DNA from 2 places in the Streptomyces sp. NBC_00637 genome. Region 2 is predicted to be linked to the other one. Evidence: riboswitches for the same ligand, from Rfam matches in the RefSeq annotation. Region 2 holds a riboswitch; the other holds the start of a gene.

What was found. Region 2 has a riboswitch for cyclic di-AMP ahead of OG440_RS22040 (transglycosylase family protein). Riboswitches for the same ligand answer to the same signal wherever they lie in the genome.
Region 1: it holds a riboswitch for cyclic di-AMP, as region 2 does, so the genes downstream of both, OG440_RS05400 (peptidoglycan DD-metalloendopeptidase family protein) here and OG440_RS22040 (transglycosylase family protein) in region 2, are expected to answer to the same signal.

What each region holds. Positions count from the first base shown of each region.
Region 1 covers NZ_CP109046.1:1,238,918-1,246,557, forward strand. Annotated here, with positions in the region: gene OG440_RS05390 (SGNH/GDSL hydrolase family protein) at 1-271, opposite strand, end outside; gene OG440_RS05395 (DUF6250 domain-containing protein) at 398-1,114, opposite strand; gene OG440_RS05400 (peptidoglycan DD-metalloendopeptidase family protein) at 1,411-2,367, opposite strand; cyclic di-AMP (ydaO/yuaA leader) riboswitch at 2,372-2,566, opposite strand; gene OG440_RS05405 (alpha-galactosidase) at 2,835-4,910, opposite strand; gene OG440_RS05410 (tyrosine-protein phosphatase) at 5,130-5,927, shown strand; gene OG440_RS05415 (DUF6126 family protein) at 6,016-6,138, opposite strand; gene OG440_RS05420 (helix-turn-helix domain-containing protein) at 6,135-6,767, opposite strand; gene OG440_RS05425 (aspartate aminotransferase family protein) at 6,898-7,640, opposite strand, start outside.
Region 2 covers NZ_CP109046.1:5,011,609-5,019,248, forward strand. Annotated here, with positions in the region: gene OG440_RS22020 (SurA N-terminal domain-containing protein) at 1-289, shown strand, start outside; gene OG440_RS22025 (nucleoside triphosphate pyrophosphohydrolase) at 481-1,476, shown strand; gene OG440_RS22030 (cytochrome P450) at 1,571-2,857, shown strand; gene OG440_RS22035 (transglycosylase family protein) at 3,063-4,079, shown strand; cyclic di-AMP (ydaO/yuaA leader) riboswitch at 4,285-4,470, shown strand; gene OG440_RS22040 (transglycosylase family protein) at 4,474-5,190, shown strand; gene eno (phosphopyruvate hydratase) at 5,535-6,821, shown strand; gene OG440_RS22050 (septum formation initiator family protein) at 6,934-7,410, shown strand; gene OG440_RS22055 (DUF501 domain-containing protein) at 7,468-7,640, shown strand, end outside.

The sequences.
Region 1 (7,640 bases), 3.8 Mb from region 2:
CGGTGCCGGGACGGAGGATGTCGTTGCCGCCCGCGCAGAAGGAGACCAGGTCCGGGGCGAGTTCCACCGCCCTGGGGAGTTGGTCCTCGACGATCTGGTCGAGCAGCTTCCCGCGGACCGCGAGGTTGGTGTAGTTGAAGTCGCCCTCGGGTCGCCGGTCGGCGAGGAGCACCGCGAAGCGGTCCGCCCAGCCGACGAACGCCCCGTCGGGGCCGGGGTCGCCGACGCCCTCGGTGAAGCTGTCCCCCACCGCCACGTACGACCCGATCACTGATCTGTCGTCACTCTTCGAATCGTCTGCCACAGCCGTTCATCATTCACCTTCGAATGTGACCTACGCGATCGTAGGAAGGGGTTGACGGTCGGTGAGATAAGACACCCGTAAAGAGTTGACCAATCAGGGAATAAGCGACCACGCCCGGAAGTCGTTGATCCGGAAATGACTCCAGGTGGTACGAAAGGCGAAGTGCCCGCCCGTGTAGGGCTCCGGGTCGGTGAAGTCGAAGACGAGCCGGCCGTTGTTCCACCAGCGGACGACCGAGCCGTCGGAGACGACGCGGACGTGGTTCGGCTCGTTCGCGACGAGCAGCGGCTCGGTGTAGTCGTAGACCAGCGGCCGGACCCCCGCCTCGCCGACGTAGCGGCGCAGCCGGGTCGTGGTGTTGGTGTTGGCGCCGTAGCCGACGTAGTACGCCTTCAGGTAGTCGTACTCGGCGAGGGCGCCGCCGCGCCGGGTGGCGAAGAGGTCTTCCGGGGAGCGCACGTCGACGGCGTTCCAGAAGTTGTTGAGGTCGGAGACGCGGTCGTGGACCCCGCCCGCGGAGACGGGTGTGGCGACGTACTCGAGGACGTACGGTCCCGTGAGCGGCCGCTTGAACCAGATCGTCGCCCCGGCGGGGACGTCGACCTCCAGGGTCCCGCGGGAGGCGGTGACCGTCCCGCCCTGTTCCAGTTCGACGGCCCACTGGCGCAGGCCGTGGCGGAAGTCGTCGTGGGCGATCAGGCGGCGACGGCGGGGCCCGGCACTCGCGGCGCTCGCCGCGGCCGCCGGGGCGAAGGCGCCCAGCGCGGCACCGGCGGCGAGAGCTCCGAACGTCCTGCGGGTGGTCGACATGGGGCCAACTCCTTCGATGGGCGGGGGCACCGAGACGCGGCTCGGTATCCCGGCGGGTCTCGGCGCCGTCGGCAGAGACGACAGAAAGCGCTTGCTCGCCGATGGAGATCACTGTGTCCCGAGTCCGCCCCACCTGTCGACGGGACAAAGGGGGCCGCCACATGACCGCAATGGAACGATCATGAACGCGCCATTTCCGAAGCCGCTCACCCCGGACACGCCGAAGGCCGGACCCGGGGATCGGGGTCCGGCCTTCGGCCGCGTGTCAGGCGGGAGGTCGTCGCGGTCGGAGGGGGTCAGCCGACGGAGACGCCGTGCGCGCGGAGGTAGGCGATCGGGTCCACGTCGGAGCCGTAGTCCGGCGTGGTCCGGATCTCGAAGTGCAGGTGCGGGCCGGTCACGTTGCCGGTCGCACCGGAGAGGCCGACCTGCTGGCCCACGCTCACGGTCTGGCCGGCCGAGACGGACAGCTGGGACAGGTGGGCGTACTGGGCGTAGTAGCCGTCGGCGAGCTTGATGACGACCTGGTTGCCGTACGCGCCGCCCCAGCCCGCGGAGACGACGGTGCCCGCACCCACGGCCTTGAGGGTGGTGCCGGTCGGGACGACGAAGTCGGTGCCGGTGTGGTAGCCGCTGGACCACATGCTGCCGGCCGTGTGGTAGGCGGTGCCGACGGTGGCGCCCGCCACCGGCAGCGTGTAACCGCTGGAGGTGCCGGTGCCGCTCTCGGCGGCCTGGGTGACCGCCTTCGAGGAGGAGGAAGAGGACGAGGACTTCGACGTGGTTCCGGACGCCTTCGACTTCGACGAGGAGGAGGACAAAGAGGAGCCGGACGACGAGCCGGTGCCGCCGGTCGCGGAGGTCGCGGCCTTCTTGCCGATCGAGAGCTTCAGGCCGGGGTGGATCAGCGACGGGTCGCTGCCCACGGCCTGCCGGTTGTCCTGGTACAGCTTCTGCCAGCCACCGTTGACGTCCTGCTCGTCGGCGATCTTCGACAGGTAGTCGCCGGATCGCACGGTGTAGGTCTTGGCCGTCGTGGCGGTGGTCGTCTTCTGCGCCACCGGCACGGACTGCACGACCTGTTCCGGAACGGCCTGGGAGGCGGACTGCGCGACGGACTGGGCGGGGGCCGCGTGAGCGCCGGCGGCGCCTATGAGCGGAAGGGCGAGCGCGGCGCCGCCCGTTCCGGCGACGGCGATGGAACGAGTGAAGCGCTGGGCCTTCGGACGGCGGTGCTTACCCTTCGCGGGCATGGCGAATTCCTCTCCGGCGCCTGCGAGGTGAGCTGTCGGGTGCGGACTGGAGATGCCCGGCCGCGCCGAGGCGCGGCTTTACCCCAAAGCCTGTTCCGGAGACCGGAACAGGCGGTTCTGCCTGTGGGTCCCCCGCTCCTGCCATGTACGGGTGAGTGTGCGGACTCCGGGCGGTGGCAGGATTCGGCGTCCGTCCGGATTGGTGTGGAACGTAAGCGACCAGGACGCACAGGGACAAGCAGAGGTTGTGCGGGTGAAGCCTTTCTCTTGATCCGCTGTGAGAATCCCCGGTCACACTCCGTGAGACGGGGGGCCCGTTGGTCGCCAAGGCCCTTGGAAAGCATGCGAATTACGTGAACATGACGGACGACATACGGTCACGGATATGACGCTGCTCACGTGACAGCTCTCCAGGTTCCTTTATTCCAGAGCGAGTTGGAATTAAGGAACCAATTCGGACAGAAACCTCAGATACGACGCAGCCGGATAACCGTCGCATCAAGGTCGCCCCGCAGTCCGGTACGCAGCCCGTGATGCAGCAGCACCGCCCCCCGGTGGACTTCGCCCGTTTCACGGCATTCGTACGATGCCGTCGGGTCGAGCCCGCGCAGACGCAGCGCCGGAGCGGCCTCACCGAACCGCTGCGCCTGGAGCCAGGCGAGGACGACGCTCTCGTCACCGCGCAGGTACTGGACGGCGCTCAGACCGCCCGTCGGGGGCCGCAGGCGGTAGAGGTCGCCCTGTTGCACGACGGGCCGGATCTCCTTGTAGAGGTCCACCCATCGACGCGCTTCGGCGAGCTCCTCCTCGCTCCACTCGGAGAGATCCCCGCCCACCCCGAGCACGCCGGCCATGGCACTGACGAACCGGAAGCGCAGCGAGCTGACCCGGCCGTTGAGCTGGGCGTTGGGACTGTCGGTGACCCATGCCGCCATGACCCGGGCGGGGTGGATCTGGCTGAAGCCGTGCTGGATGTCGAGCCGGTCCAGCGGATCGGTGTTGTCGGAGGTCCACACCTGGTCGGTGCGGCTCATGATCCCGAGGTCGATACGTCCGCCGCCGCCGGAGCAGGATTCGAAGGCGACCCCGGGATGGGCCGCCCGCAGCCGGTCCAGCAGGGCGTACAGGGCCCGGACGTGATCGACCCAGAGGCGCTGCGGGTAGGGGTCGTCCGGCCAGCCCGCGTCGGTGAAGCAGCGGTTGAAGTCCCATTTCACATAGTCCACCGGCGCGCTGGACAGGAGTCCGTGGAGCTGTTCCCACAGGTACTCCTGGACGTCCTCGCGCGCGAGGTTCAGGACGAGCTGATTGCGGAACTCCGTCCGCTTTCGTCCGGATTGGAACTGCACCCAGTCGGGGTGGGCCCGGTAGAGGTCGCTGTCGGGGTTGACCATCTCGGGCTCGACCCAGATGCCGAACTGCATGCCGAGGGCGTGGACCTGGTCGGCGAGGGGCTTCAGCCCCCTGGGGAACCGGTCGGGGTTGGGCTGCCAGTCGCCGAGCCCGGCGTGGTCGCCGGTGCGCGCCCCGAACCAGCCGTCGTCGACGACGAAGAGCTCCACGCCGATCGCGGCGGCCCGCCGGGCGAGCGTGCCCTGCTGCTCCTCGGAGATGTCGAAGTACGTCGCCTCCCAGGAGTTGAACAGCACCGGCCGGTCCTGCTCGGCGTCCGGGACGACGTACGCGCGCTGGTAGGCGTGCCAGGCGCGGCTCGCCCCGCCGAAGCCGGCGTCGCTCCACAGGCCGGCGAAGACGGGCGTGCTGAAGGACTCCCCCGTGGCCAGTCGCAGCAGGCCCGAGTCGTCGTACCCGGCGCCGCCGGTGATCTGCACGCGCGCGTCGGGGAGTTGGGCGACGGCGATCCGCCAGGAACCCGACCAGCCGAGGGCACATCCGTAGACCTCGCCGCGCTCCTCGGTCGCGTCGGTGTCCAGGGCGACCCAGGGCAGGTGCTGGTGCCCGGTGTGGCCGCGGCGGCTGCCGATGACCTTCTCGCCGTAGGAGAGCGGGGACCGGGTGAGCCGGGACTCGGCGGCCCAGCGGCCGTGCAGCTGCGACAGCCGCCAGTCGTCGCGCTCGGGCAGGGTCCAGGTGGCGGAGTCGGCGCGCAGCAGCTCCAGCGGCCGCTCACCGTCGTTGCGCAGGGTCGTCCAGCGCTCGACGACGTCGCCCCGCATCCGGTAGTGCAGGGTCACGGTCAGCCCGGCGTCGCGGAACCGCAGCCGCAGCTCGTCGCCGTCGGCCTCGAAGTCCTCGTAGCACCACTCGGTGCCGCGTCGCTCGTCGGTGCGCACGGACAGCGCGGGCCGGACGAAGCGGGGGCCGCCCTCGAGCGGGTACTCCTCCCGGCCGTCGAGCGGGGATTCGAAGGACGCCCCGCGCTCCGACGGCGCGACGGCGGCGAGTGCCTCGGCGTCCGCGAGCGCGATGCCCGGGCCCCAGTGCAGGTGGACCAGCTCGCCGGCCTCGGTGAGGTGGAGGGCGTAGCTGCTCGTCGGCCCGGAAAGGAGCCAGGTGCGGCCGTCGTCGGCGATCTCGGGCATCAAACCCCCACTAATTCGAACAGGTGCGATCAAGCACCAACATCATCGAATGCGGTCGGCCCGCCGGGCAACTTTCCGCGGACAACTCTTCACCTGGGCAGACGTCCCAGCACCCCCCTGTGGACAACCCGTTGCCCGGGGAATCCATGTCGTATCGTCGAGGAGGCCCGTCGGCCACCACGAGCCGCGCCGACGGAGACCGACAGGGAGGGAGCCCCCGTGACGCAGCAGATCCCGTCGACCGAGCCCGAGCTGGCCGGTGTCCGCAACTTCCGGGATGTGGGCGGTCTGCCGACCGTCGACGGCCGGCGGGTGCGGCACGGCGTGCTGTTCCGCAGCGGCCATCTCGCGCACGCGACCGACGAGGACGCCGCGTTCCTCTCCGGCCTGGGCCTGCACACGATCTTCGACTTCCGCAACGCCGCGGACCAGAAGCTGGAGGGCCCGGACGTCGAGCTGCCGGGCGTGCGCAACGTGAACCTGCCCCTGTCGGACCCGGCGGACGGCTCCGAGTTCTGGAAGATGGTGCGCGACGGCGAGATCGACCAGCTGCGCGTGATCCTCGGCGACGGCAAGGCCGCCGGGCGGATGATCGCCTCCTACCGCTCGATCATCAAGGAGCGGACGGCCGAGCACGCGCGGGTGCTGCACTCCCTCGCCGAGGACAGCGTCCCGGCCCTGATGCACTGCGCGGCGGGCAAGGACCGCGCGGGCCTGTCCATCGCGGTGACGCTGCTCGCCCTGGGCGTGGAGCGCGAGGCGATCCTCGCCGACTACCTGGAGTCCAACGCCAAGCACCGCCGCTACCGGGTGCGCCGCAGCGCCACCTCCGCCGAGGCCTACTCCCCCGAGGTGATGGAGCTGCTCAGCCCCCTCTTCGACGCCCGTGCGGAGTACCTCACGGCGGCCGTGGAGACCATCGAGGAGACCTGGGGCGGCGTCGACGCCTACCTGGAGAAGGGCCTCGGCCTCTCCCCCGAGACCCGTGAGCGACTGCGGGACCGGCTGCTCGACTGACGTCGCGAGGGACGCCCGTGAGCGGCGCGGTGCCCGCAAGCCGATGCCGGCCGCACCGGCCGCACCGGCCGCACCAGGCGTGGAAGCTCTACTGGTTGGCCCCCACCTCGAACAGCAGCCAGAGGAACGCCGCGAAGACGTGTCCCACCGCGATGTAGATGATCAGCCGGATCCAGAGGGTGCGGGGGAACTTCTCCTCGATGTCCTTCATGGCGTCTCTCCGATGTCCGAAGGGGTCGGGCCCAGGCACAGCGTGGCCGTGGGGCTCTGCAGCAGGGTGTGGACGAAGAGCAGTTCGACCCCGTCGGCGTCCTGTGCGGCGAGGCGGTGCGGGGTCAGCGAGTCGAAGTGCGCGCCGTCACCGGGCCCGAGCAGCTCGGTGGTGTCCCCGAGGCGCAGCCGCAGCCGCCCGCGCAGGACGTGCAGCCACTCCTCGCCGGGGTGTACGCGCACTACGTCGCCCTGAGACCCGTAGGGCACGTGGACGCGCAGGGCCTGCATCCCGCGCCCGGAGGCGCCCGCCGGCCAGTACGTCCAGCCGCCCGCGCGGGTCGGCTCCATGTCCGCGGCGCGGACGACGGCGTCCCGGTCGGCGGACGTCTCGCCGAGCAGTTCCGAGACCGTCGTACCGTAGACGCGGGCCAGCGCGAGCAGCATCGGCAGCGAGGGCTGGCGCTGCCCGGTCTCCAGCCGGGAGAGATGGGCCGGCGACAGCCCGGCGGCGCGGGCGGCGGTCTCCAGGGTGAGGGCGGCCCGGCGGCGCAGGGAGCGCAGCTGGGGGGCGACGGCGGGAAGAGCCCCGGCTGGTTCCGCCGGGCTCTCGGACTCGGGCGAGTTCATGCCTCCATTGGACGCCGATATTGCCTCTGCGGCAAATCCCTTGCCTCAGAGGCAAAAACCGTCGGGAGCCCGCTCATCCTCCCGGTCGGTCCCGGTGCTCAGCCTCCCGGTCGGCCCCACTTCCGCGCGCTCAGCGGTTGGCCACCGCCTGCTTCACCAGGGTCCTGCCGAAGTCCCACATCAGCCCGCCGCCGCTGTGCGCGTCGTCCATCACGGCGGTGAAGGCGTCGACGAACCGGTCCACCTCCCGCTCGCCGACGATCAACGGCGGGATCAGCTTGATCACCTCCAGGTGGTCACCGGACACCTGGGTGAGGATCCGGTGCCGTTGGAGCAGCGGTACCACCACCATCTGCGCGAAGAGCCCCTGGCGGGCCGCCTGGAGCATGGCCCACCGGCTGCGCAGCTTCAGCGACCTGGGCCTCCCGAACTCGATGCCGATCATCAGCCCCCGGCCCCGGACGTCGGCCAGCAGCTCGTACTTTTCGACCAGGGCCGCCAGCCTGGACCTGAGCAGGTCGCCCGTGACCCGCGCGTTGGCCACGATCTGCTCGTTCTCCAGCACCGACAGCACCGCGAGACCGGCCGCCATGGCCTGCGCGTTGGACCCGAAGCTCGCCGAGTGCACGAGCACCCGGTCCATCGACGAGTAGACCTTCTTGAAGATCCAGTCCCTGCCGAGCGTGGCGCCGACCGGCACATAGCCCCCGGACAGCGCCTTGGCCACGCACACCAGGTCCGGCTCGACGCCCTCCTCGTGCTGGTAGGCGTAGAAGTCGCCGGTCCGGCCGAGACCGGTCTGCACCTCGTCCGCGATCAGCAGCGCCTTGTGCCGGTGCAGCAGCTCCTGGGCGGCGCGCAGGTAGCCGGGCG
Region 2 (7,640 bases):
CGGCGCGCAGGGCCTCGAGACGGCGTGGCTCCAGCAGTACGGCATTCCGCCGCAGCGCCTCGACGAGAACCTGCGCCTCCAGCTGGAGGCCCAGAAACTCGCCACCGAGCTCGGCACGAACACCAGCCAGCCCGCCTTCTGGAACGCGCTGTCCAAGGCCTCCAAGGCCCTCGACGTCGACCTCAACCCGCGCTACGGGAACTGGGACGCGCAGAAGGTCGCCCGCGTCGACGCGAAGACGCCCTGGGTGCGGGAGATCTCCACGGCGGGGACACAGCAGACCACGTGACCACGTGACCAGGTGACGACGTGATCACGCGTCTCCGCGACCCCGCGACCCCGCGTCTCCGCGACCCCGCGTCTCCGCGACCCCGCGATCACGGGGCGACACGGCGACGTGACCATGTGATCGTACGACCGGCCGGTTCGCCTGTGGATAACTCGCGGGGTCCGTCGGCGGGTGTGGGTTACGTTCGGGGTGTGAACGCAATCAGCTCCGCCGACGCCGACGCCGCAGTCACCGCCCCGGGCCGTGTCGTCCTGCTCACCACCAGCCACCGGGTCGCCCCCGGCCTGCTGTCCTGGCCCGCCTGGCAGGCGCTGCGCACGGCGGACCGGGTGCTGTGCGCGGACGGCGCGCATCCGCAGCTGCCCTATCTGTGCGACGCCGGCATCACCGTCGACGAGACCTCCCCGACCGCCGAGGAACTCCTCGCCGCCTGCGCCGACGGCCGCACGGTCGTGGTCGTGGCCACCGGGGAGGGCGAACCGGCCCTCACCGACGGCCTGGCCCGCCTGGCCGGCTCCGGCCGAGTGTCCATGCCCGAGCTGGAACTGCTCCCCGCCTCCTACGACCTCCCCGGCGCCCGGCTCCTCGACCTGGTCCAGGTCATGGACCGGATCCGCGTCGAATGCCCGTGGTCCTCCCGGCAGACCCACAAGGGGCTGGCGAAATACGCGGTCGAGGAGTCGTACGAGCTGGTCGAGGCGATCGAGGACGGTGACCACGACGAACTGCGCGAGGAGCTGGGCGACGTCCTGCTCCAGGTCGTCTTCCACGCCCGCATCGCCGAGGAGGACGAGGAGTCCCCGTTCTCCGTGGACGACGTCGCGGGCACGATCGTCGCCAAGCTCATCCACCGCCACCCCCATGTCTTCGGCGACGCCACGGCCACCACCCCGGAGGAGGTGAAGGAGCACTGGCTGCGCACGAAGGCGGCGGAGAAGCGGCGGGAGTCGGTGACCGACGGCGTCCCCCTCCACCAGCCCGGCCTGGCCCTCGCAGCGAAACTGGTGTCCCGGGCCCGCACGGCACGACTGGAGGTGCCGCTGCCGGCGGCCCAGGGCATCGGCTACGAACTGCTCGCCCTGGCGGCGCGAGCCGAGTCGGAGGGCGTCGACCCGGAGGCGGCGCTGCGCGCGGCGGCCCGGGCGTACCGCGACGCGATCCGGGCTGTCGAGGGCGTCGACGGTTAGTCACGTGGATTGCTGTCGCCCGTCCCGTGCCCAGGGGTGCCGCGCCGCGGAAGGCCCTCGCGGGGTGGGATGAGGGCACCGCTACGGTCATGGAGTGACCGAGCAGCCCGAGTCAGACACCACCGCTCCCGAACTCTTCACCTGGGAGTTCGCCACCGATCCCTATCCCGCCTACGCCTGGCTGCGCGAGCACGCCCCCGTGCACCGCACCGTGTTGCCCAGCGGTGTCGAGGCCTGGCTGGTCACCCGGTACGCCGACGCGAAGCAGGCCCTCGCCGACCAGCGGCTCTCCAAGAACCCGGCGCACCACGACGAACCGGCGCACGCCAAGGGCAAGACCGGCATCCCCGGCGAGCGCAAGGCCGAGCTGATGACGCATCTGCTCAACATCGACCCGCCGGACCACACCCGGCTGCGACGGCTCGTCAGCAAGGCCTTCACGCCCCGCCGGGTCGCCGAGTTCGCGTCCCGTGTGCAGGAACTGACGGATCAGCTCATCGACCGGTTCGCCGCCGAGGGTGAGGCCGACCTCATCCACGACTTCGCCTTTCCTCTCCCCATCTACGCGATCTGCGACCTGCTGGGCGTCCCCCGCGAGGACCAGGACGACTTCCGTGACTGGGCGGGGATGATGATCCGGCACGGCGGGGGGCCGCGGGGCGGGGTCGCGCGGTCGGTCAAGAAGATGCGCGGCTACCTGCTGGAGCTCATCCACCGCAAGCGCGCCGAGCTTCCCGCGGACCCGGCTCCCGGAGAGGACCTCATCTCCGGGCTGATCCGCGCGTCGGACCACGGTGAGCACCTCACCGAGAACGAGGCCGCCGCCATGGCCTTCATCCTGCTGTTCGCCGGCTTCGAGACGACCGTCAACCTCATCGGCAACGGCACCTACGCCCTCCTCACCCACCCCGAGCAGCGCGACCGTCTCCAGCGCTCGCTCACCGAGGACGACGGCGACCGCGCTCTCCTCGAAACGGGCGTCGAGGAACTCCTGCGCTACGACGGGCCCGTGGAACTCGCCACCTGGCGCTTCGCGACCGAGCCGCTGAGCGTCGGCGGGCAGGACATCGCGGCGGGCGACCCCGTCCTCGTCGTGCTGGCGGCCGCGGACCGTGACCCGGCGCGTTTCGTCGATCCCGACACCCTCGACCTGTCCCGCCGCGACAACCAGCACCTCGGCTACGGCCACGGCATCCATTACTGTCTGGGCGCCCCGCTGGCCCGCCTGGAGGGCCAGACCGCGCTGGCCACGCTCCTCACCCGCCTGCCCGATCTCCGACTGGCCGTGGATCCGGGCGAGTTGAGGTGGCGCGGCGGGCTCATCATGCGCGGACTGCGGACTTTGCCGGTCGCGTTCACTCCGGTGCATTCCGATGCATAACCGGACCGTGTCTGACCGGATGTCAGCGGGAGTGTGACCGTTCGGCGGAGCAAAGGTGACCAACACTCAAGTCTGTGATCTTCACGTGATCTGCGCGGCATTAACTTGTGACAAGTGATCGTCTGCCGATACGTTCACTCGTCAGCGCGACGCATCGGTTCCGCCCGCCGCGCCGTTCAGTGCTGTCCACAGAAAGGCCCCTCGCATGCTCTCCGGGAACGGTCGTCACCGTCGCCCCCGCCAGGCCCCGGCGCTCCTCGTCGCGGCCGGAGTGACGGGCTCCGCCATCGCCATCCCGCTGCTCGCCGCCTCCGCCGCGAGCGCGGCCGACGGCACGGTGTGGGACAAGGTGGCGCAGTGCGAGACCGGCGGCTCGTGGAGCGCCGACGAGGGTGCCGGCGAGTACGGCGGCCTGAGCCTCACCCAGAAGGACTGGGAGGCGTACGGCGGCCTCGACTACGCGACGAGCCCCGACCTGGCCAGCCGCAGCCAGCAGATCGCCGTGGCGCAGAAGGTCCTCGCGGCCGACGGCATCGGCGCGTGGGGCACCTGCGGGCTGACCTCCGGGCTCACCCAGGAGAACGGCGCGCTGAACGTGGACACCGGCGTGGCGGACGACTCGTCCGACGCGTCCGACTCCTCTGGTTCATCCGGATTGTCCGACCTGTCCAGGGGATTGTCCGGATCCTCGGGCTCCTCGACGAGTGACGACTCCTCGACCGGATCGTCCGACTCGTCCGCCGATTCGTCCAGTTCACCCTCGGCGTCCGCTTCCTCCCCTTCCTCCTCTTCCTCCGCCGTCGCGGACGACTCCGGCACGTCCGGCGGTTCCGGCGGTCGGGGTGACGGGTCGACGGGCGACGGCTCGCCCACGGCGACCCCGGAAGCGGATGACTCGGACAATTCCGGCCAGAGTGAGGGCTCCTGGAGCCTCGTCGACACCGGCTCCCTCGGCTCCGGCAAGCATCGCGGCTCCACCGCCGACGAGGCGGCGACCAAGGCCGCGACCGACGCCGCCGAGGGCGGCACCACCACCGCCTCCGCCGGCCGGCATGCCGCCGCCACCTATGTCGTCCAGGAGGGCGACTCCCTCGCGTCGATCGCCGACTCCCTTGGTCTCGACGGCGGATGGAGCGCCCTCTACGCCGAGAACAGGGACCTCATCGGCGCCGACCCGAGCAACATCGCCGCCGGTCAGACCCTCGACACAGGGGTGGAATAGGGCGCAAAGCCCAAGAAAAACAGCGGGAGTTCACGTCACGCTTCGCGCCGAATGTCCGGTTTGGTGAAAGTGTGGGATGAGTCTCAGAAGCCCTGATCGTCTTTGAAATTCCGTCGATCGCGTGTCTACGGTCGAGGCCGCTCGGCAACCCGAGCCCCGGCCGTCGCAACGCCGAATCCTGCCAGCGGCGCCCCGGGAACAGTCGTCGCGTCAAGCGCCGTAGGCAGGAGCGGGGGACCCAAGGTAAGTGCCGCGCCGGTCGGTTGACCGGAACGGCTCGGGGTGAAGCCACACCTCCCACGGAGCAGTGCTCCGGCGGACGAGGAGTGGCCGGGCAACTCACACGGCCCGAACCCGACAGCTCACCTCGCAGGCGTCGGTGAGGGGATCCACCATGCTGTTTTGCGCCAAGGGCAAGCACCGCCGTCCCTCCAAGGCCACCCGCGTCGCCGCGCTCGCCGGCGTCACCGGGGTCGCCATCGCCGCCCCGCTGATGGCGGCCGGCAACGCCTCCGCCGCCACCACCTCCGAGTGGGACGCGGTCGCCCAGTGCGAGTCCGGCGGCAACTGGTCCATCAACACCGGCAACGGTTACTACGGTGGCCTCCAGTTCTCGGCGTCCACCTGGGCCGCGTACGGCGGCACCGCCTACGCCTCGCAGGCCGACCAGGCCTCCAAGTCGCAGCAGATCGCCATCGGCGAGAAGGTTCTCGCGGGTCAGGGCAAGGGTGCCTGGCCGGTCTGCGGCACCGGCCTGTCCGGCGCCGCGTACGACGGCGGCAGCGCCGACTCGTCGAGCTCCGGCTCGTCCAGCTCCTCCGGTTCGTCCAGCTCGTCGAACAGCGGCAGCACCAGCAGCCGCTCGACCGACGAGCAGAGCGCCTCCCGTTCGACCGACCGCCCGGCCGCCTCCAAGACGGTCACCACCCCGACGGGCAAGAAGGTCAAGAAGGGCGACGGCGAGTACAAGGTCGTCAAGGGCGACACCCTCAGCACCATCGCCGAGAAGCACAAGGTCAAGGGCGGCTGGGCGAAGCTGTTCGAGCTGAACAAGGACATCGTCGACGACGCCGACCTCATCTTCCCGGGCCAGCAGCTTCACCTGAAGTGACACCTGGCCCCCAGAGAAGCCACAGCGCCCTCACATCCGAGGTCGGCACACTGAAGACCTCGTGAGGGTCACCCCCCCCGTCCCCACGGGCCCCCGCTCCGGTGCGTGTTCCCCCGTACGCACCGGAGCGGGGTTTCTCTTTGCCCGTTCACCACCTGTTGTCGGACTTTCTTGGCCACCCCCCTTTGTTCCGGGCGGAAACAATAGGTACGGTCTGTCTGTCCACGGGACGGTCGGTCGGCTGCCGACGGCCCCGGGGCGGTTAGGCTCTAGTCGCAAGGCCCGGCCAGGGCTCATCAAGGCCCCCGGTCCCCGCACAACCAGCGTCACATCCCAAGAAGGAGATGCTCGTGCCGTCCATCGACGTCGTCGTAGCCCGGGAAATCCTGGACTCCCGAGGCAACCCCACGGTCGAGGTCGAGGTCGGCCTCGACGACGGCAGCACGGGTCGTGCCGCCGTTCCGTCCGGTGCCTCCACCGGTGCCTTCGAGGCCATCGAGCTCCGCGACGGTGACCCCAACCGCTACCTCGGCAAGGGTGTCGAGAAGGCGGTCCTCGCCGTCATCGAGCAGATCGGCCCGGAGCTCGTCGGCTACGACGCCACCGAGCAGCGCCTGATCGACCAGGCCATGTTCGACCTGGACGCCACCGACAACAAGGGCTCGCTCGGCGCCAACGCCATCCTCGGCGTCTCGCTCGCCGTCGCCCACGCCGCCTCCGAGGCCAGCGACCTGCCGCTGTTCCGCTACCTGGGCGGCCCCAACGCGCACCTGCTGCCGGTGCCGATGATGAACATCCTGAACGGCGGCTCGCACGCCGACTCCAACGTGGACATCCAGGAGTTCATGATCGCCCCGATCGGCGCGGAGTCCTTCTCCGAGGCCCTGCGCTGGGGTGCCGAGGTCTACCACACCCTCAAGAAGGTGCTGAAGACCAAGGGCCTGTCCACCGGCCTCGGCGACGAGGGCGGCTTCGCCCCGAACCTCGAGTCCAACCGTGCCGCGCTCGACCTCATCATCGAGGCCATCAAGCAGGCCGGTTACGTGCCCGGCGAGCAGATCGCGCTCGCGCTCGACGTCGCCGCGTCCGAGTTCTACAAGGACGGCAAGTACGAGTTCGAGGGCAAGTCCCGCTCGGCCGCCGAGATGACCGAGTACTACGAGGAGCTCGTCTCCGCGTACCCGCTGGTCTCCATCGAGGACCCGCTGTACGAGGACGACTGGGCCGGCTGGAAGGTCATCACCGACAAGCTGGGCGACAAGGTCCAGATCGTCGGCGACGACCTCTTCGTCACCAACCCCGAGCGCCTGGCCCGCGGCATCGAGGAGGGCTCCGCCAACGCCCTGCTCGTCAAGGTCAACCAGATCGGTTCGCTGACCGAGACCCTGGACGCCGTCGAGATGGCCCAGCGCAACGGCTTCAAGTGCATGATGTCCCACCGCTCCGGCGAGACCGAGGACGTCACCATCGCCGACCTCGCCGTCGCGGTGAACTGCGGTCAGATCAAGACCGGCGCCCCGGCCCGCTCGGACCGCGTCGCCAAGTACAACCAGCTGCTGCGCATCGAGGAGATCCTCGACGACGCCGCGGTGTACGCCGGCCGCAGCGCCTTCCCCCGCTTCAAGGGCTGACGCCGCCGACCCGAACCGGGTCAAGGCTCCGCCAGTCGTACGTACGTCCCCGTACCCGGTCCCGTACCGTGTGCGGGGACGTACGCACGTGTGAGACGGGAGGCGGGAAGCAGTGGCCGTGAAGGACCGGGACCGTTTCTCCACCGCGACCAGGATCAAGCTGCTCGGCGAGCAGACCGCGGCCCGGGTCTACCGCTCCCAGACCAAGCGCCAGGCGCGCCGCTCCCGGCTCACCGGCCGCGCCGCGCTCCTCGCGCTCGTCCTGTGCACGCTGATCGTGGCCCTGGCCTACCCGATGCGCCAGTACGTCTCGCAGCGCGCCGAGATCGCCGATCTGGAGCGCGAGAAGCAGCAGGCCGGCGAACGCGTCGAGCAGCTGCGCGACCTCAAGGCGCGCTGGCAGGACGACGCCTACGCCGAGCAGCAGATCCGGCAGCGGCTGCACTACGTGCTGCCGGGCGAGACCGGGTTCGTGGTGATCGACCCGGACGCGGCCGAGCAGTCCCGCGCCGACCTCGGGGCGACCGACCGCCCCTGGTATTCGAACGTCTGGGACGGCGTCGACAAGTCCGACGCCTCCGACGGGTAATGCGACAGGTGAACCGACCGGTGATCCGACCGGTGACCGACCGATAGAAAGACAGGCATGGAAACGCCCCCGCCGACCACCCCGCGCACCGAGCCCACCGACGAGGACGTCGAGGCCTTCAAGCAGCAGCTCGGACGGCCGCCGCGCGGTCTGCGCGCGATCGCCCACCGCTGCCCGTGCGGCGAGCCGGACGTCGTGGAGACGGCCCCCCGCCTGCCCGACGGCACGCC